Regions from separate parts of the Mesorhizobium sp. M0815 genome, predicted to be linked through region 2. Evidence: predicted binding sites of a transcription regulator. Region 2 holds the regulator's gene; the other holds the start of a gene.
What was found. Region 2 encodes LexA, which represses DNA repair genes until DNA is damaged. Its sites were predicted from a motif close to TGTTCNNNNTGTGTTCNG; they were not measured.
Positions count from the first base shown of each region.

Region 1: the regulator LexA is predicted to act here: its motif matches at 840-857, upstream of ruvC (crossover junction endodeoxyribonuclease RuvC).

Region 1 covers NZ_JAMYOU010000002.1:108,373-118,523, forward strand. The annotation lists gene NKI01_RS03145 (AbrB/MazE/SpoVT family DNA-binding domain-containing protein) at 1-229, opposite strand, end outside; gene ruvC (crossover junction endodeoxyribonuclease RuvC) at 286-798, opposite strand; gene rcdA (protease adaptor protein RcdA) at 1,104-1,631, opposite strand; gene NKI01_RS03160 (DUF2269 family protein) at 2,210-2,761, shown strand; gene NKI01_RS03165 (sulfite exporter TauE/SafE family protein) at 2,802-3,572, opposite strand; gene NKI01_RS03170 (Lrp/AsnC family transcriptional regulator) at 3,668-4,117, opposite strand; gene NKI01_RS03175 (DMT family transporter) at 4,251-5,135, shown strand; gene NKI01_RS03180 (thiamine phosphate synthase) at 5,312-5,959, shown strand; gene NKI01_RS03185 (tetratricopeptide repeat protein) at 5,961-6,992, shown strand; gene NKI01_RS03190 (zinc-dependent alcohol dehydrogenase family protein) at 7,038-8,054, opposite strand; gene NKI01_RS03195 (LysR family transcriptional regulator) at 8,150-9,022, shown strand; gene efp (elongation factor P) at 9,161-9,727, shown strand; gene NKI01_RS03205 (inositol monophosphatase family protein) at 9,809-10,151, shown strand, end outside.
Region 2 covers NZ_JAMYOU010000001.1:47,343-57,493, reverse strand. The annotation lists gene fabZ (3-hydroxyacyl-ACP dehydratase FabZ) at 1-166, shown strand, start outside; gene lpxA (acyl-ACP--UDP-N-acetylglucosamine O-acyltransferase) at 180-1,013, shown strand; gene NKI01_RS00235 (LpxI family protein) at 1,020-1,922, shown strand; gene lpxB (lipid-A-disaccharide synthase) at 1,912-3,078, shown strand; gene gltA (citrate synthase) at 3,174-4,502, opposite strand; gene gltX (glutamate--tRNA ligase) at 4,681-6,102, opposite strand; partial or broken gene NKI01_RS00215 (ComEC/Rec2 family competence protein) at 6,199-8,662, shown strand; gene lexA (transcriptional repressor LexA) at 8,656-9,387, opposite strand; gene kynU (kynureninase) at 9,859-10,151, shown strand, end outside.

The DNA of each region.
Region 1 (10,151 bases), on a different contig from region 2:
CCACATATTCGTCCGCCGTCATGCCCCCCAGATCCAGCGTACCAGCCATACGGCCGAGCATCTGGCTGAATCTGCGCGAGGCTTCCTCCTTCGACATGTTTTCGTCGACCGCAATGACACGAGCACCGTCCTCGGTGGGGACGAACTCCACCTCCGAGCCCGGGCCGATACCCAGATGATCCCGTATTTCCTTCGGGATGGTCACTTGGCCCTTGGTGGTAACGCGCATGGTAATACCTCGTTGGTATTACTTATTGTTCACTGGAGAACAAGTCAAGAACAAACTTATTCGGCCAGCATCGCCATCCTGTAGGCGATGCTCTGCCTGTGATGCGCGTGACAGATGGCGATGGCCAGCGCATCGGCGGCGTCGTCGGTGTCGAAAGTCGCCTTCGGCATCAGCACCTTGACCATCATATGGATCTGCTTCTTGTCGCCATGGCCGACGCCGATCACCGCCTTCTTGACGGCGTTGGGCGCATATTCGGCAACGGCAAGGCCGGCGCGCGCCGGCACCAGCATGGCGATGCCGCGTGCCTGGCCGAGTTTCAGCGTCGCCGCGGCATCCTTGTTGACGAAGGTCTGCTCGACCGCCGCCTCGTGCGGCATCGTGGCATGCAGGATCTCGGCAAGCCCGTCATGCAATTGGCAAAGACGCACCGCCAGCGCCGCCTTGTCGTCGGACCGTACTGTGCCGGAAGCGACGAAGCGCAGCGAATTGCCAAGGCTTTCGACGATGCCCCAGCCGGTGCGCCTAAGCCCCGGATCGATGCCGATGATGCGAATCGCTTCCCCCATCCGCCAAGTCTACCTTCGGCGGGCAGCGATGCCAGCGAAATGTGAACAAACCAGAAACGGGGCTCGTGATGTCCACAAAGCCTCTGAGACCGTTTCGAAAGTCGCTCCGGCGAGTCATATGGTGGTGGTTTCGAGAACCGGAGCGCAGCGGACATTTGGTCCGTGAGCCCACGCGTGATCCCGAGGGGATCATGCGCAATCAAAGTGCTGCAGTGTCCTTTGCGTGTCCAAAAGGACGCGGCGCTGCAGGTAAGCGGAGAAAACGCCGCCAGATGGCCGCTGGAGTAGAGTTTCCAAACGGTCTCTCAGCCGCGGGCGAAAGCCGTGTTGAGCAACGTGATCTGGTCGGAGACCGGATTGAGGCGACGGCTCGACTGAGGCACCTCGGCGAGGCCGCCATAGATCTCCTCGTCCATGCGGCGCACCAGCGCCTGCAGGCGCAGCGAGCGGTTGACGAGGTCGACGAAATCCGTCGGCAGCTCGGCCCAGCCGGGCGCCTCGTCATGCGCGGAGGCGGTGTCGAGACGCACCTTGGATTTTTCGGAAGCCACCTGATCGCGGGTCATCTCGCCGGAATTCGCCGCCCGCTGCAAAAGCAGCCACGAGGCGACCTGCATCAGCCTGGTGGTCAGCCGCATCGACTCGGCCGCATAAAGCGTCGCCGCCAGCCTCGACAGCTTCTTGGCCTCGGCGCGGCCCTTGCCGTCGAGATATTCGGCCGCCTGCTCGACCAAGCCCATGCCTTCCTGATAGAGCGGCTTGAAGGATTGGGAGAAAACCCGGCGCTCCGCCAGCTTGATGGTGTTCGCGCTCGCCTTCGAAGGCTCGTTCATCGCTGCGCCCCTGCACTTGCCTGACAGCCGGCCGATTCGGCTCTTGGCCGCCATGTCCGGCAGCCTAAACGACTGAAGCTTGAAAATGCGCTTCGCTGCCGGCGAAGGCAAGCACATGTTTAACAAACGGTTAACGGCCGCATTTGGCCCAAGGGGCTCCATGCTGGCGAACAAAAAAAGAGCCGCGGATAAGGCGGCTCTCAGGAGTTTAACAGGGAGGCGTCAAACAAAGTGGCTCCAACCACTCGGTAAGAATCCAGATCACTGGATGGACATAGTAAACGCCTGTAAAGCTTAACAAAGCCTTAACGCAGGGCATATTTTTCGATCAAGCGCCCAGCATCTGTGCCGTAACAGCACAGATGGCCGGCTAAGCCGCCGCTCTCACCACCGGCTGGAAAGTGGGGGCGACGCGCTTGCGCCACGGTTCCTCCAGATCGTGACCGACATACCGAAACAGATCCGCTCGCCGCGCGACATCGTTCCGAAACAGGCGCCGCGCTAAACGCCCGCTCCTCGCAACGAGGCGGAGCAAAATTGCGCTCCGGCAATCATGAAAATTTCTCAAGGAGCGAACAATGGACTGGTACTCGGCCGTTAAATTTCTGCACATCGTCTCGGCGATCCTCTGGGTCGGCGGCGGCTTCACCCTGATGCTGCTTGCGGTACGCGCCGACCGCGCTGGAAACGTCGAAGGCATGTTGCAGGCGATGCGCGCCACTGGCGAGCTCGGTAACCGGTTCTTCGCGCCGATGTCGATGCTGACATTGCTCTTCGGCCTCATCATGTGCGGCTTCTGGGTCGGCTTTTCCGATTTGTGGGTGCTGATCGGCCTTGCCGGTTATGCGACGACCTTCTGCATCGGCATGTTCGTCTTCAAGCCGACTGCCGACCGCATGGCAGGCATGATCGCCAAGGATGGCGTGACGCCGGCGGTGCTTGCCCAGGGCCAGCGCGTCCTCAATGCCGCGCGCTTCGACTATTCGGTGATGCTGATGATCATCGCGGACATGGTGCTGAAGCCGACACTGCACGACATCACCATTCTTGGCTGCATGGCGTTCGTGCTGGCAACCGGCGCTGCTCTCGCGCTTGGCAGGACGCGGCCGCTGCTGCCGAGTGCCGCCTGAGGTTTAAGGAATCCGGCGGCGGCCGCCTGGGGCCGCCGTCTTACAGAAGGCCGGCGATGCCGTCCCACAGAAGCTTGACCGCGACGACCGCCACGGTCGCATAGGTGAAGGGATAGAACAGCTCCGGCCGCATCCGCCGCACCAGCCAGGCGCCGGCGATTGTCGACAGCGGCGCCAGCGGCATCAGCACCGCCGACGCGGTCAAATTGGTGGTGTCGAACTGGCCGAGCGCGAAATAGGGGATGAGCTTCAGTGCATTGGTGACGGCGAAGAAGATCGCCGCGGTGCCGGACAGCACCTTCGGATCCAGCCTGATCGGCAACGCATAGACCTGAAAAGGCGGGCCGCCGACATGGGCGACGAAGCTGGTGAACCCGGCAACGGTACCCCAGAAGCCGGCGGCAACGCGGTTGGGCTCCGCCGCGTGGCCGGCACCGTGGCGGAGTTGCAAATAGAGCCAGCGCAGCACGAAGATCAGGGCGACCGCGCCGACGATCAGCCGGACCATCTCTTCGGTTACAAGTGCCGCCGTCAGCCAGCCAAGGGCAATGCCGATCACGGCACCCGGCATCATGTCGGCCAGCATCTTGCGGTCGAAGATACCCCACCATGTCCACACCGAGACAATGTCCATCAGGCACAGAATTGGCAGAAGAATTGCGGCAGCCTGAACCGGCGGCATGGTCAGCGCCATCAATGGCACGCCGACAAAGCCGACGGCGCCGCCGAAGCCGCCTTTCGACAGGCCGACGAGGATGACGGCCGGCATGGCCGCGGCATAGAACCAGGGATCGATGAGCAGGCCTGACATGGGGAAAGGAGGCTGGAGGGAAAGTTGAACTCTGGAATAGACCAGAAATGGCCAGACCGCGACCGCAAATACGTGGGCCACGCCACCGGAGCCCGTCACATATTTGGCATGTCGAGCGGCGGCGGGCGTCTCCGGATCGGCTGCGCCTTGATGATGGCGGTGCTGGTTTCGGCCTTGTCGGCGATGCGGTCGAGAATCCCGTCGAGCTCGCCGATCGAGCGGACGAACAGCCGGGCGACGAAGCAGTCATCGCCCGTCACCTTGTCGCATTCGCCGAATTCCGGGATTTCCTCGATCAGCTTCTGGACGATGTGCAGCTTACCGGGCAACGGCCGGATGCGAACGATCGCCTGCAAGGCGTAGCCGAGCGCCTGCGGATCGATGTCGATGGTGAATGCGCGAATGACGCCGCGATCCTCAAGCCGCCGAAGCCGCTCCGAAACGCTTGGCGACGACAACCCGACCTGCAGCGCCAGTTCCTTCAGCGAGGTCCGTGAATCCCTGACCAGGATATCGAGGAGCTTTCTATCGAGCTCGTCCAGCATTTTACAATTCCAAGAAAAAGCCGATGTTTACCTAATTAAATTAGGTTCGTTCTGCATATCACCAGCTACAAGTCATGGAAAGGCCCATATCTGCCGTGGGATTATAGAATCTCAACGGGTTTCGGGAGCATCCATGGACAACACGGTACGCGGCACGATCGAAATGACTGCGGCGATGGCGATCCTCGGCACGATCGGCTGGTTCGTCGTCCTGTCCGACCAACCCATCATGGACGTGGTGTTCTGGCGCTGCGCCTTCGGTGCGGTAACGCTGCTGGTTATCTGCACGGCGCTGGGACTGCTGCGCGGCAGGCTGTCGCTTCGCATTGTCGCGATCGCGGCTCTCGGCGGTGCTGCCATCGTTATCAACTGGCTGCTGCTGTTCAGCGCGTTTTCCCGCGCGTCGATCTCGATCGCCACGGCTGTCTACAATACGCAACCCTTCATGCTGGTCGGTTTTGGCGCGCTCTTCTTCTCCGAACGGCTGACGGTGACCAAGCTGACCTGGCTCGGCATCGCCTTCGCCGGCATGCTGCTGATCGTGCAGGCCGCGCCCGATGCAGGCGATCATGGTACGGATTACTTTACCGGCATTGCGATGGCGCTGGCCGCGGCTTTCTTCTGGGCCGTTGCGGCTATCGTCACCAAGAAGCTCAAAGGCACGCCGCCGCACCTGATCGCCCTGATCCAGGTCTGCGTCGGCGTTCTCATGCTGGCACCTTTCGCCAATCTCACCCACCTTCCCGCCGATGCGCGGAGCTGGGTCATGCTGGCGACGCTCGGCATCGTCCATACCGGCCTGATGTACATCCTCATGTACGGCGCCATCCAGAAACTGCCGACGCATCTGCAGGGGTCGCTGTCCTTCATCTATCCAGTCGTCGCCATCCTCGTCGACGTCGTCGCCTTCGGCCACCGGCTGCATCCGGCGCAGATCGCCGGCGCCGCCGCCATCCTGGTCGCCGCCGCCGGCATGAACCTCGGCTGGTCGCTTTGGAAATCGAAAGTGCCTGCGTAGAGCCCGCAAGCGACCAGGCGAGGAGAATTTCGGCCAACGGTAGTCATGCGCCGAGCCCCGATAGATCTAGCCGGCAATCGTGATCCCCCTGCCGCCTGTTCAATCCCCGCACTTTGCTCTATGCCGCAATGCTACCATCTTCGCCCGGCATAGGCGATAACCGGGACCGAACACCAATGAATGACGCAACGCCCCCCAACCGCTGCCGTATCGTGTTGATCGCGCCGCCGAACGTGCCGGCCGAGCGCATCGCCGCAGCCTTCGACGGCGGTGACGTCGCCTCGCTGATCCTGCCGGAAAACGGCATGGACGAGGCCGCCTTCCAGGCCTTTGCCGAGCAGATCGTGCCGGTGGCGCAAGCGGCCGGCATTGCCGTCATCATTGCTGGCGACACCCGCATCGCCGGCCGCGTCCAGGCCGACGGCATCCATGTCGAGGTCGGCAAGGACGAGCTCGCCGAAACGATCGAACACTTCCAGGCCAGGATGATGGTCGGCACCGGCGGCGCCAAGACCCGCGACGACGCGCTGGAACTTGGCGAGGTCAGGCCCGATTATATTTTCTTCGGTCGCTTCGGCTACGACAACAAGCCGGAGCCGCATCCCCGCAACCTGTCGCTCGGGCAATGGTGGGCGGACGTGATCCAGATCCCTTGCATCGTCATGGCCGGATCCGATCTTGCCTCGGTGGAAGCTGTCGCCGCCACCGGTGCCGAATTCGTGGCGCTTTCCAGCGCGGTTTTCGCCGGCGACGTCGATCCGAAGACGGCGGTTGCCACCGCCAACGCGCTGCTCGACGAAACCGCACCGCGCTTCGAGGACTGACGTGCTCTCTCGGACGATCCTTTTCAGCGCTTTTCTCGCAACGGCCGTAACCCAGGCGATAGCGGCGGAACCCGTTCCGCTGCCGCAGCCGAGGCCGGATTCCAGCGAGCCTGCCGACAAGCCGTTTCTCCCACCATTGCCGCAGCCCGCCACCACGGCCCCTTTGCCGTCGGCCGATACCATCAACCCCGACCGCTTCGGCGCAAAACCGTCCGACGCCGCCTACGGCGCCTTTCAGCGCGGCCTCTACAAGACGGCCTACAACCTTGCGATTTCCCGTGCTCAAAACGGCGATCCGGCGGCACAGACGCTGGTGGCCGAGATATTGTCGCGCGGCCTCGGCGTGCCGGTCGACGCGGCAGGGGCGGCGAAGTGGTATGCGCTTGCCGCCGAGCAGGGCATCCCGGAATCGCAATTCCAGTATGCGCTGATGCTGCTCGATGGCCGCTACGTCAAAAAGGACGAGAAGGAGGCCTATGCGCTGATGCAGGCCGCCGCCGAAGCCGGCAACCGCCTGGCGCAGTTTAATTTTGCCCAGCTGATGGTCGAACAGGAGCCCGGCGATGCCGGTATTGCCAAAGCCGTATCCTATTACGAGCGCGCCGCCGCGACCGGGCTTGCCGACGCACAATATGCGATGGCACAGGTCTACGCCAATGGCGCCGGCGGCAAGCCGCGCGACGATGTCCGCGCCCGCGGCCTGCTGGCACAGGCTGCGCGGCAGAACTACGACACGGCGCAGATCGATCTCGCCACCTGGATGATCGAGGGGCGCGGCGGCGCCCGCGACCTGAAATCGGGCTTTAACTGGATGAAGCAGGCCGCAGAAGGCGGCAACGTCGCCGCCCAGAACCGTCTCGCCAAGCTCTACATGAACGGCATCGGCACCGATCCGGATCTGATCCTCGCCGGCGCCTGGTATGTTGTCGCCCGCCGCGCTGGGCTCATCGACCAAGAGATGGATGATTTCCTGCAGGGCCTGACCGACGAGCAGACGCAGCAGGCGCTGCAACGGGCCAATCGCCTGCCCTGACTGTGATCTCGCGACTCATTGCACCCGGACTCGCAAGCGCGAGGCTCATTGCGTATGATCGAGCACGACCTTGCCGAAGGGCGAGCCGTGTTCAAGGTACCGAAAGGCTTCGGCGGCCTGGGTCCACGGTACGACCCGGTCGATCACCGGTCTCAATCGGTTGACGACAATGGCGCGGTTCATCGCCTCGAAGGATTCGCGTGAGCCCACCGGTATGCCTCGCGCCCTGACCTGCCGGCGGAAGATGTCGAGCGGGTTGATGGCGCCGTCACTGCCGCCGAGATAGCCGATGACGTTGATCTGGGCGCCGCGCGCCGCTGCCCTCAGCGATTGTGTAAAACTCTGCGGTCCGCCAACCTCGATGATATGGTCGGCGCCGCGCCCATCCGTCAATCCCAACACGGCCGATGCCCAGTCGGGGACGCTGCGATAGTTCACGCCATCATGCGCGCCCAGTTGCTTTGCCCGTGCAAGTTTCTCGTCGCTGCTCGACGTCACGATGACGCGCGCCCCGGCAGCGGCGGCGAATTGCATCGCAAACAAGGAAACGCCGCCGGTGCCGAGACAAAGTACGGTGTCGCCGGGCTCGACGCTGCCCTCTGTAAACAGCGCGTGCCATGCCGTCACGCCGGCGCAGGGCAGCGTCGCCGCCTCGAAGTCGCTCAGATTGGCCGGCGCCAGCACCGCCGCCTGTTCATCGAGCCGAGCAAATTCGCTGAGCAGCCCGTCGATCGGGCCGCCACGTTGATAGGAGGGCTCGGCCATCGCGAAACTGCCGCCGACCCAGCGCTGCCAGAACGTGCCGCAGACCCGGTCGCCGATCTGGAACCTGCTGACCTCGGCGCCGACGGCTACGACTTCGCCGACGCCGTCCGACAGCGGCACCAGCGGCAATGCAAACTTCGTGTGATAGCTGCCGCGGACGATCTCGGCATCGCGGTAGTTCAGCGCCGTCGCCTTCACCTTCACAATCATCTCTTGGCGCCCTGGTTCAGGCATCGGCCGCTCGACCATTCTGAGATTCTCGAGGCCGCCCGGGCTCTGCAATTCGATCGCTTTCATCGTGTTCCTTCTCTGCTGGTGCTGCCGGAGGAAAATCGCTTGCCATCCATCGGATTTCAAATTCATAATGTTCAGCATAATTATGCCTCTCTGACATGTTCAGGTGTCTCGTGCTCGAAGAACTGAAAACACTGGCCCTCTTTGCCGAGGAGGGTTCGATTCAGAAGGTGGCTCGACGCCTGCCGTTGACGCAGCCGGCCGTCACCCGCCAGATCCAGCGGCTGGAGGAGATGCTCGGCACGGAATTGCTCGACCGCCGGCTAAAGCCGTCGCGACTGACCCCGGCCGGCGTAGAGGTGCTGGCACGCGGCAAGGACATTCTCGCCGCCGTCGACGCGCTGCGATCATTCGCCAGGGGCAACGAGCCGGAGGGTCTGCTGCGGCTCGGCCTCGCCCATGGACTTTGCGACAAAGCCGTGGCCGCCGCCATTGCTGATGCCGTGGCGCGGTTTCCGAAGGTTTCGCTGCGTCTGAAGAGCGGTTGGAGCCTTGAGCTGGCCGACCAGCACAAGCGCGGACAGCTCGACCTCGCCTTCATCCTGGACGGCGGCAATTCCAAAACTGGCGACGGCGTTGTCGGAACCGAGCCCCTCGCCATCATCGCCGCCGAAAACACCGGCCGGCAAGCCGACGTCAAGACCATGCCCTGGGTTCTCAGTCCTGAACCTTGCGACGCGCGCCGGCGGCTGGCGGCTGCCCTTGCCGAGGGCGGCCACAGGTTGATGGTCGGCGCCGAGATTCAGGACAGCGCGCTCCAGATCGACTGGGTTCGTCGAGGCCAAGGCCTTGGCCTGCTGCCCAAGCGGCTGCTGCAGGAAAAGCTGCCGGAGGGCATTGCCCTGGTCGACGCTCCCGGCCTCGAGCTGTCGCTGCGAATTGTCGTCTTGCGTTCGCCGCACCTGCATCTTTTAACAGAGGTAGCCGACGCCATGAGCGCGGCCGTAACCGCCATCGTCAGGACGGACTGAGGCTGCCGCGCCGCGCTGCCGGGCGAGCTTCGTTCCCGCTTCATCGGAAGGCGCTCCTTGCCTCTGCTAGCGATTTGTGGTCTTGGAGGCGCCAAATTGCCCTTTGCGGCGATCATCTCATTTCCGGATCACCTCACCATGGCCAAGATCAATGGCAACGAAATCCGTCCCGGCAACGTCATCGAGCATGATGGCGGCCTTTGGGTGGCGGTCAGGACCAACACCGTCAAGCCCGGCAAGGGCGGCGCCTACAACCAGGTCGAACTCAAGAACCTGATCAACGGCACCAAGCTCAACGAGCGCTTCCGTTCGGCCGAGACGGTCGAGCAGATCCGGCTCGATCTGAAGGATTTTTCCTTCCTCTACGAGCAGGGCGACGCGCTGGTGTTCATGGACACCGAAAGCTACGAGCAGCTCGAATTGCAAAAGGAGTTCGTCGGCGATCGCGCCGCCTTCCTGCAGGACGGCATGATGGTGACGGTCCAGCTCTATGACGAAAGGCCGATCGGCATTTCGCTGCCCGACCAGGTGACGCTGACCATCACCGAGGCCGACCCGGTGGTGAGGGGCCAGACGGCAGCCTCGTCCTACAAGCCGGCGATACTCGAAAACGGCATCCGTGTGCTGGTGCCGCCGTTCATCGGCTCGGGCGAGCGTATCATCGTCGATACCAACGAAATCACTTACGTACGCCGCGCCGACTAAGGCGTGATCCCGAAAAGTGGCAGACTTTTTGGATAGGATCACGCGTCAAAGCAGATAGGCGCAGCGACAGGAAGAAGAGCAATGGCGCGTTCCGCGATCCTCAATGTCATGGTCCAGGCCGCAATGAAGGCCGGCCGCTCGCTGTCGCGCGACTTCGGCGAAGTGCAGAACCTGCAGGTCTCGATGAAGGGGCCGGGCGACTATGTCAGCCAGGCCGACCGCAAGGCCGAAGACATCGTCTTTGCCGAACTGTCCAAGGCGCGGCCCGGCTACGCCTTCCTGATGGAGGAACGCGGCGTGATCGAGGGCGACGACGGCCAGCACCGCTGGATCGTCGATCCGCTCGACGGCACCACCAATTTCCTGCACGGCATCCCGCTGTTCGCGATCTCGATCGCGCTGGAGCGCCAAGGCCAGATCGTCG
Region 2 (10,151 bases):
CAACGCCAAGTTCCGCAAGCCGGTCGTTCCAGGCGACCAATTGAAAATTCATGTGAAGAAAATCAAGAAACGCGGCAATCTTCTCAAATTCGCCTGCGAGGCCCTCGTCGATGGCACCAAGGCGGCGGAAGCCGAGATCTCGGCAATGATGGTCGCAAGCGGCTGACAAACGAATGCTAATGAAAATCCAGACAGTCATCCATCCATCGTCGGTCATCGAGGCAGGCGCCCAAATCGGCGAAGGCGCCCGCATCGGACCCTTCTGCTACGTCGGCCCCGACGCCGTGATCGGCGACCGTGTCGAACTGGTCAGCCATGTGTCGGTGATGGGCGCGACCACCATCGGTGCATCGACCAAGGTCTATCCGATGGCGATACTGGGCGGGCCGCCGCAGAACACCAAGCACAAGGGCGGCCGTACCACGCTGGTGATCGGCGAGAACTGCGCGATCCGCGAAGGCGTCACCATGCATCTCGGCACCGATTCCAGCCGCGGCGAAACGACGATCGGCGACAACGGCAATTTCCTCGCCTATGCCCACATTGCACATGACTGCGTGGTCGGCAGGAACGCCACCTTCGCCAATCAAGCGACGTTAGGCGGGCATTGCGAAGTCGGTGACAATGTCTACATCGGCGGCCTTACCGCGGTTCATCAGTTTGTCCGCATCGGCGATAACGCCTTTCTCGGCGGTTGCTCGGCGATCGTCGGCGACGTCATTCCCTACGCCATCGCCGTTGGCAACCGTGCCAGCCTTCGCGGCCTCAACATCATTGGCCTGAAGCGCGCCGGCCTGCCGCGTTCCGAGATCCACTTGCTGCGCAAAGCCTACAACACGATCTTCGATCGCTCTCGGACCGTCGGCGAAAACATCGAGTTCGCCAAGGCGGAATTCGCCTCGTCGCCGACGGCCATGAAGATCGTCGATTTCATCGCTGGCCGCGGCAAGCGGCACTATGCCGTGCCGTCGCTCAAAGGTGGCGACGGCGACGATACCGATGATGAAGACTGAGGGCAGATGACGAAGATTGAGGCTGCCGGAAAGGGCCTTGATCTCGCGCCAGATGCCAAGGTCAGCATCATCGCCGGCGGCGGCAGTCTCCCGGTCGAAATTGCCCGAGCGCTCGCCCGGCAAGGCAAACCTCCCTTCGTCGTCATGGCGGCGGGCGAGGTCGACCGCATAGTCGATTTCGAGCCCTATGAGCAGGCAAGCTTGAGGCTGGAGGACGTCGGCTCGCTGCTGCCGATGCTCAAGCGGCATCACGTTACGCATCTGGTGACCGCGGGACATATTACGCGCCGCCCCAGGCTGAGCGCCATGCGCCTCAATTTGGGCCTGCTCGCCTGGCTACCCAGCCTTCTCGTCGGTGTAACCCGGGGGGACGATACGGTGCTGAAACTGTTCGTGCGCAGGATCGAGCGCAGCGGCATCAAGGTTGTCGGCGCTCACGAGATCGTGCCGGAACTGGTCGCCGCTGAAGGCCCGCTGACCAAGATGGCGCCACGCAAATCCGACTGGCGCGACATCGAGGCGGCGCACGCTGCAGCAAAAGCTATCGGCGCGCTGGATATTGGCCAGGCGGCTGTTGCGGTTGGTGGCCGCGCCATCGCGCTGGAAGGCGTCGAGGGCACAGACGGGCTGCTCGAGCGGACAAAACAATTACGCGGGCACGGCAGGCTGGCTGGCAGGAGCCGTGGTGTTTTGGTCAAATGCGCCAAGCCCGGTCAGGAACTGCGTGCCGATCTGCCCTCCATTGGCCCTCTGACCGTCGAGGCGGCGCATGCCGCCGGACTGGCCGGCATTGCCGTCGAAGCCGGCCGCTCGCTGGTGCTCGAAGGTCCTGCCACCATCGGGCGTGCCAATGCACTCGGCCTGTTCGTGATCGGCCTGCCTGCTGCGGAGCCGGCGCATGGCGAATGAGCAGCCGTTGAAGATAGCCGTCGTCGCCGGCGAGGAGTCCGGCGACCTGCTTGGCGCCGACCTTGTGCAGGCGTTAAAGCGCATGACCGGGCGCGAAGTTCGGCTCGTAGGCATCGGCGGCCGCCATTTGCAGGCGCTCGGTTTGGCGCCATTGTTCGACGGCAGCGAGATCGCGCTGATGGGGCTTAGCGCTATCCTGCGCGACCTGCCGCGCCTGATGCGGCGGATCGGCCAGACGGCAAACGCGATTGTCGATGAAAAGCCCGACTGCCTTATCACCATCGACAGTCCGGATTTCTCGCTGCGCGTCGCCAAGAAGGTGCGCGCCGCCGATCCGACGATCCCGATCGTCCACTATGTCTGCCCGAGCGTATGGGCTTGGCGGCCGGGCAGGGCGGCGGCAATGAAGCCATATGTCGATCACATTCTTTGTATCCTGCCGTTCGAGGTGAAGGAACTCGCTCGCCTGGGCGGGCCGCCCGGCACCTATGTCGGGCATCGCCTTGCACACGATCCGGGCATAGTCAGTGCCGCCAGGGCGCAGGCGCAGCCGCGTGACCTCTCCGCCGACCGTGTGAAAACGTTGCTTGTATTGCCCGGTTCGCGTCGCGGCGAGGTGCGGCGCCTGGTCGGGCCGTTCGGCGAAACGGTATCGATCCTGCGGGCGCGCGGGCACCGCTTGCGCTTGCTGTTGCCGACGGTGCCGCACGTCGCCGACCTGGTCAGGACCTCGGTCGCGAGCTGGAACGAGAAGCCGGAGATCATCCTTGATGCCGAACGCAAATGGCAGACCTTCGGCAAGGCCGATGCGGCGCTGATCGCGTCGGGGACGGTATCGCTGGAACTGGCACTGGCGGGCGTGCCGATGATCTCCTGCTACCGGCTCGATCCGGTCATGCGCATGGCGCAGGGACTGATCAAAGTTTGGAGCGCAGCCTTGCCCAATCTCATCGCCGACCGGCCGGTCGTGCCGGAACACTACAACCAATATGTGCGTCCGCATTATCTGGCGCGCCAGCTGGAGGCGCTATTCTCCGATACCGCCTACCGCGCCTGGCAGAAGGACGGTTTTGCCGAAATCGCCGGGCGTATGGCAACCGACAAGCCGTCAGGCGAGATGGCGGCGGGGGTGGTGATGGGCATGGTGAGGAAGTGAGCGAGTAGTGAGTAGCGAATAGGAAATGGTGCTGGCCGTAACAGCCAAGCTGCTTCAGCTACTACTCGCTACTCGCTACTCGCTACTCGCTACCTTCACCGCTTCGCGATCGGCACGTAATCCCGTTCCGGCGCACCGGTATAAAGCTGGCGCGGACGGCCGATCTTCTGGTGCGGGTCCTCGATCATCTCCTTCCACTGCGCGATCCAGCCGACGGTGCGGGCAACCGCGAACAGCACGGTGAACATGGTAGTGGGGAAGCCCAGCGCCTTCAGCGTGATGCCGGAATAGAAATCGACGTTGGGGTAGAGCTTCTTCTCGATGAAATAGGAATCGGTCAGCGCGATCTTTTCCAGCTCCATGGCGATGTCGAGCAGCGGATCGTCCTTGATGCCGAGCTCGCCCAGGACTTCGTGCGCGGTCTTCTGCATGATCTTGGCGCGCGGATCGTAGTTCTTATAAACGCGGTGGCCAAAGCCCATCAATCGGAACGGATCGTTCTTATCCTTGGCGCGCGCAATGAATTCCGGGATGTGATCGACATGGCCGATCTCGCCCAACATGTTCAGGGCTGCCTCGTTGGCTCCGCCATGTGCAGGACCCCACAGGCAGGCGATGCCGGCAGCGATACAGGCAAAGGGATTGGCGCCCGACGAGCCGGCGAGGCGGACGGTCGAGGTCGAGGCGTTCTGCTCGTGGTCGGCGTGCAGGATGAAGATGCGCTCCATCGCGCGCGCCAGCACCGGATTGATCTTGTATTCCTCGCAAGGCACGGCGAAGCACATATGCAGGAAGTTGGCTGCGAAATTCAGTTCGTTCTTCGGATAAATGAACGGCTGGCCGATGTGGTATTTATACGCCATCGCCGCGATCGTTGGCATCTTGGCGATCAGCCGCATCGAGGCGACCATGCGTTGATAAGGGTCCGAGATATCGGTGGAATCGTGATAGAAGGCCGACAGCGCGCCGACCACGCCGCACATCACCGCCATCGGATGCGCATCGCGGCGGAAGCCGGTGAAGAAGCGCGACATCTGCTCATGCACCATGGTGTGGCGCGTCACCCGGTAGTCGAAATCGTCCTTCTGCGCCTTGGTCGGTAGTTCTCCGTAGAGCAAGAGATAGCAGACTTCGAGGAAGTCGCCGTGCTCGGCCAGCTGGTCGATCGGGTAGCCGCGGTGCAAGAGAATACCGGCATCGCCATCGATGAAGGTGATTTCCGATTCGCAGCTCGCCGTCGACGTAAAACCGGGATCGTAGGTAAATACGCCGGTGGTGCTGTAGAGCGAACCGATGTCGATGACATCAGGTCCTACCGAACCACTTCGTATCTTGAATTCATGGGTTTTGCCGTCGAGTTCCAGTTTTGCCGTCGACGCCTGGGTTTTGCCGCCAAATTCCATCTTTGTCGCAGGTTCGGTCATAGCAAACTCCTTTTTGTTTCCTCAGGCCGGCAACGGCAAAACATTGAACCCAACACGTCAAAAGCATCGGAATACGCACATTTGCGCCCGCAATTGAATCTGCGCGCCAGATTAGGCCAAGACCCAATGTTGCACTGCGAAACACACCTTTCAATGCCAATCTTCTTGGGCCAGTTTCCTAATCGATTTGATCGGCAATCCGCGCCAGGCCTTCCTCGCGGCCAAGCACGGCCAGCACATCGAAGACGCCGGGCGAGGTGCTTTTGCCGGTGAGCGCGGCGCGCAGAGGTTGGGCCACGGCGCCGAGTTTGTGGCCGCCGGCCTGCGCATAGTCGCGGATCGCGGCTTCCGCCGAGGCGGCAGACCAGTCCGAAATCGTGGCCAGTGCCGCATGAGCGCCCCGCAGGATCGCGCGCGCCTCACCGCTGAGCAGCGCCGCCGCCTTCTCGTCGACCGGCATCGGCCGCTCGACGAACAGGAATGCAGCCCCTTCAACAAGTTCGACCAGCGTCTTGGCGCGCTCCTTCAGGCCTGGCAAAGCGGCAAGCAATTGCGCCTTGCGTCTGTCGTCGAGGCTAGCTGCGATCGCCGGACCGCCGTCGAGATAGGGCAGAGTGGCGATGAAGATGTCGAGCAGCGCCGCGTCGTTCATGCGGCGCATGTGCACGCCGTTCAGCGCCTCGAGCTTGGCGAAGTCGAAACGGGCGGCGCCCTTGTTGACGTCGCCAATGTCGAACCATGCGATCATGTTGGCGATCGACATGATCTCATCGTCGCCGTGGCTCCAGCCAAGCCTCGCCAGATAATTGAGCAGCGCCTCCGGCAGGTAGCCCATGGCGCGATAGGCCTCGACGCCGAGCGCACCGTGCCGTTTCGACAGCTTGGCGCCGTCGGCACCGTGGATCAGCGGGATATGCGACATCGACGGCACCTCCCACCCCATGGCATGGTAGATCACCGTCTGGCGGGCGGCGTTGGTCAAATGGTCGTCGCCGCGGATGATGTGGGTGACGCCCATGTCGTGATCGTCGACGACGACGGCATGCATGTAGGTCGGGTTGCCGTCCGAGCGCAGAATAATGAAATCGTCGAGATCCTTGTTGGGAAAGCGCACGTCGCCCTGGACGCGGTCATGCACAACCGTCTCGCCGTCTGTCGGCGCCTTGATGCGGATCGCCCCCTTGGCGCCGGCCGGCGCCTCGGAGGGGTCGCGGTCGCGCCAGCGGCCGTCATAGCGGGGAGGCAGCCCCTTGGCTCGTGCGCTCTCGCGCATTGCCTCCAACTCGGCAGGCGTCGCGTAACAATAATAGGCCTTGCCCATGCGAACGAGTTCCTCGGCCACCTCGCGATGGCGCGGCGCACGCTCGAACTGCGACACCGGCTCACCGTCCCATGTCAGGCCAAGCCAGGAAAGCCCGTCGAGGATGGCCGCGGTTGCCGCATCGGTGGAACGCTCGCGGTCGGTGTCCTCGATGCGCAGCAGCATCGTGCCGGCTGTGTGCTTGGCATACAGCCAGTTGAACAGCGCCGTGCGCGCCCCGCCAATATGCAGATAGCCGGTGGGCGAGGGGGCAAAACGGGTGACGACCTTGTCGGGCATGGAACTCTCAGGCAGGCGAAGGAAGTGGGTTTGCGGACTTTCGCGCGTTGCGCGTTCATGTAGCATAGGAGGTCGAGGGCGCAAGGGGCAGACCCGATGGCTGTGCGAGGCCGTGGTGCGGGCGAGGGCGAGGACGTTGGCAGCGGCGTCAGCGAACGCTTGCTGTTTGCCGCGCCCGTGCCTGTCCTGCCGGCACCGGCATTGCTGCCGGTTCCACGCTTTGATGCCCCGTCGCTGCCGGCGAGCGACCCAGCAACGGTTCTCGTGCCCGCGGCCGAGCCCATCGTGCGCCTACGCCGGCGTTTCCGCCTCCCGTCACCGTCCCGTATCCGCAACGGCGTAACCTCGGCGGTCGGCCTGGAGCTCGACCGTGGGGTCGCCTTCCTGCTGGTGCCGGTGTTCCTCGCATGCGGGGATCGTATATTTTGCGCTGGCGGTGGAGCCGGCCTTTCCACAGCCGATCGCAATCGTCGCCTTGGCAGCCCTCTGTGCCGTCGCCTCGCGGTCGTGGCCCAGAACCCGCCTGTGCTTCATGGCGGCGTTGCTCTGCGCGCTTGGCGTGCTTGCCGCCAAGGTCGAGACCTGGCGTGTCGGAACGCATATGCTCGGTTCCGAAATCTCGACGCGCCTCACGGGTCGCGTCGTATCGTTCGAGCCCATGGCGAGCGGCCGCATCAGGCTGACGATCGATGTGATCTCAACCGCCAGGCCGACACTGCGCTACATGCCGGAACGGGTCCGCGTTTCGGCGATGAAAATACCGGCTGAGCTGACCGCCGGTTCCGAGATCGCCGGCTATGTGCGGCTGCTGCCGCCGACCGGGCCGGTGCGGCCCGACAGCTATGATTTCTCCTTCGACAGCTATTTTGCCGGTATCGGCGGCAGCGGCTTTTTTCTCGGCAATCCGAAAGTCGTGTCGTCGGGCAGCATGCCGTTTGCCGCGCGGCTTTCTTCCGCGATCGAAGACGCGCGCGAATCCATCGCCGACCATATCCGCAGCCGCATCGGCGGCGCCGAGGGCGAGATTGCTGCTGCGCTGATCGTCGGCGTGCGCGCCGGCATTCCCGAGGAGATCAACGAAGCGATGCGGCGTACCGGCATCTACCACATCATCTCCATCTCGGGGCTGCATATGGCGTTGGTCGCCGGCACCATTATGGCGCTGCTGCGCGGCGCCTTTGCGCTGTTTCCCGATTTCTCATCGCGACGGCCGGTCAAGAAATACGCGGCGGCCGCCGCGCTTTTTTCGATTGCGGCCTACCTCGTCTTTTCCGGCATTGTGGTGGCGGCCGAACGCAGCTTCATCATGTTGGCGGTGATGCTTATCGCCGTGCTGTTCGACCGGGCCGCGCTCACCATGCGCAACCTGGCGATCTCGGCCATCGCGGTCATTCTGGTGTCGCCGCACGAGGTGGTCGGTCCGAGCTTCCAGATGTCCTTCGCCGCGACGGCGGCCCTTGTCGGCGCCTATGCAGGCTGGTCCGATTACCGCGCCGGCGGGGCCACCACGCCGCCGCCCCGGCGGTCGCCGCTACGCTTTGCCACTAGAAAGGTACTGATGGGCATGGGCGGCCTGGCGATGACCTCGATCATTGCAGGGAGCGCCACGGCGCTTTTCGCCATATGGCATTTCCAGCGCGTGGCGCCGCTCAGCCTGTTCGCCAATCTGGCCATCATGCCTATCGTCTCACTGGTCGTCATGCCCTTCGCCGTCCTCAGTGCGCTGGCGATGCCGTTCGGCGCGGATGGGCCTTTCCTCTACGTGATGGGCAAGGGGCTGACGGCGATGATCGCCCTGTCCGGGTGGATCTCCGAGCGCTCGCCGATCGATGCGGTCGGGCTGATTTCGCTGAGATCTGTCCTTTTGGTGACGATCGCCCTCGTCATTGCCAGCATGGCGACGACCTGGTTGCGGCTCGTGGCCCTTCCTTTTGCGCTCGCCGGCTTGCTAACGACAACGCAGACGCGCGTACCCGATGTATTGATCTCGGAGGACGCACGGCTCGTCGCGCTGCCGATCGGCAGCGGTGAACTCGCGGTCAACCGGGCACGCCCGAATGAGTTCACCATCGACAACTGGAAACGCGCGCTCACATCAGAGGCTATCGTCGCGCCGGAAACACCTGGAAAGAACGATCCGCAATTCGACATTGCCGATCCGGCCGACTTACCGCCGGGCATGCCGTTCATTTGCACGGACGGTCTCTGCCTTGCCAGGCATCCATCCGGCGCGATCATCGCGCTAGCCAATGACCGCGATACTGCACGGCCAGCCTGCGCCTTTGCCAGCTTGATCGTCATCGACGACGCCACCGCCCATAATCCCTGCTACTACGACCGGCTGGTCCTCGTCGTCACCAAACGGCAACTGGCGCGCGCGGGAAGTGCGGCCGTCTATTTCGATCCACAAGCGGCAACACGCGCCGAAATCCGCTTCGCCGTCGAAAAATCATACCGGCCCTGGCACGTGCAGCGGAAATTTTCACGCGCGGCGCGGGGCATGCCGCCATACCGCAGAGCCGACAAGCCAAAAGCCGGCGCCAAGGGCGCAGCTCAGTAGCGGCGGATCAGCCCAACGAGCTTGCCCTGCACCTTGACCCTGTCTGGTCCGAAGATGCGCGTCTCGTAGGCCGGATTGGCGGCTTCCAGGGCGATCGAGGCGCCCTTGCGGCGGAACCGCTTCAGCGTCGCTTCTTCCTCGTCGACCAGTGCCACCACGATCTCACCGGGGCTCGCCGTATCGGCATTGCGGATGATCACCGTGTCGCCGTCGAAAATGCCAGCCTCGATCATCGAATCGCCTTTGACCTCGAGCGCATAATGCTCGCCGCCCATGATCATGTCCGGCGGCACCGAGATCGAATGCGTCTGGTGCTGGATGGCATCGATCGGCACACCAGCGGCGATGCGGCCCATCACCGGGATAGACACGGCGGCGACGACATCGTCGTCATTGCCGGCTGCAGGGACGCGCGACGATGTCGGCTTGCCTTGCCGAGGACCTTGCCCAAGACTGCCCTGGATGACACTCGGCGAGAACTTGCGTGCCGCATTGAGGCCGGGGGCGATCGAATCGGGCAGGCGCAGCACCTCCAGCGCACGGGCCCTGTTGGGCAAACGGCGAATGAAGCCGCGCTCCTCCAGCGCCGTAATCAGCCGGTGGATTCCCGATTTGGAAGCCAGGTCGAGCGCTTCCTTCATCTCGTCGAAGGAGGGCGGGATACCGCTTTCCTTCAGCCTTTCGTGGATGAACATAAGCAGTTCGTGTTGTTTGCGTGTCAGCATAGCGACCCCCAACAGAATCAGAAAAACAAACCCAGAACAAACACTATCTGTTCCAGTTGTGTTCCGCAACTGTTTAAAGTTTAATGAATGTGTTAGGGCTCGGGTAACGATACCACTCGCCAAACCGGGACGCTGCATTTTCACCGCCGCGGGCCTCATCGCCTTGATTCTGCTTTCGTTTGCGGCCTCTGGGTTTCCAGAAGGCGGCACTGGTATCGGCCGTCAGCCGGCAAAGGGGCACGGAATTGAAGCCGTATCGACTGTGCGGTTTGGTCAATGCACCGTGAACGAAACGAACTCAAAACGCCAACCTTGGGTTGGCTTGGCTCCTGGTTTCCACCGCATGGTCAGGCAACTTGTCGCCGGTGGAGCCTTGCTGCGCGATACCAGGTAATGGAGAACCGCTCGTGACCGATGGATGCCGTCGATGCGTGTCCGGCGTTGCGGTGAATCTTGGGGAGCAGACAAATCATGACAGGAATTCCCGATCTCGTGGCCATAAGGGCGATGGATGCTGCAGATCCGCTGCGCGCGATGCGCGACCGCTTTGTGCTGCCGCAAGGAGTGATCTATCTCGACGGCAATTCGCTAGGGGCCGCTTCGCGTGCCGCTTTCGATGAATTGAGCAAGGCAGTGACCGAAGAATGGGCGCATGATCTCATCCGCGCCTGGAACACGGCCGGCTGGTTCAACATGCCGCTCGAACTTGGCGACCAGCTCGGGCGCCTGATCGGTGCCGCGGCCGGCCAGACGGTGGTCTGCGA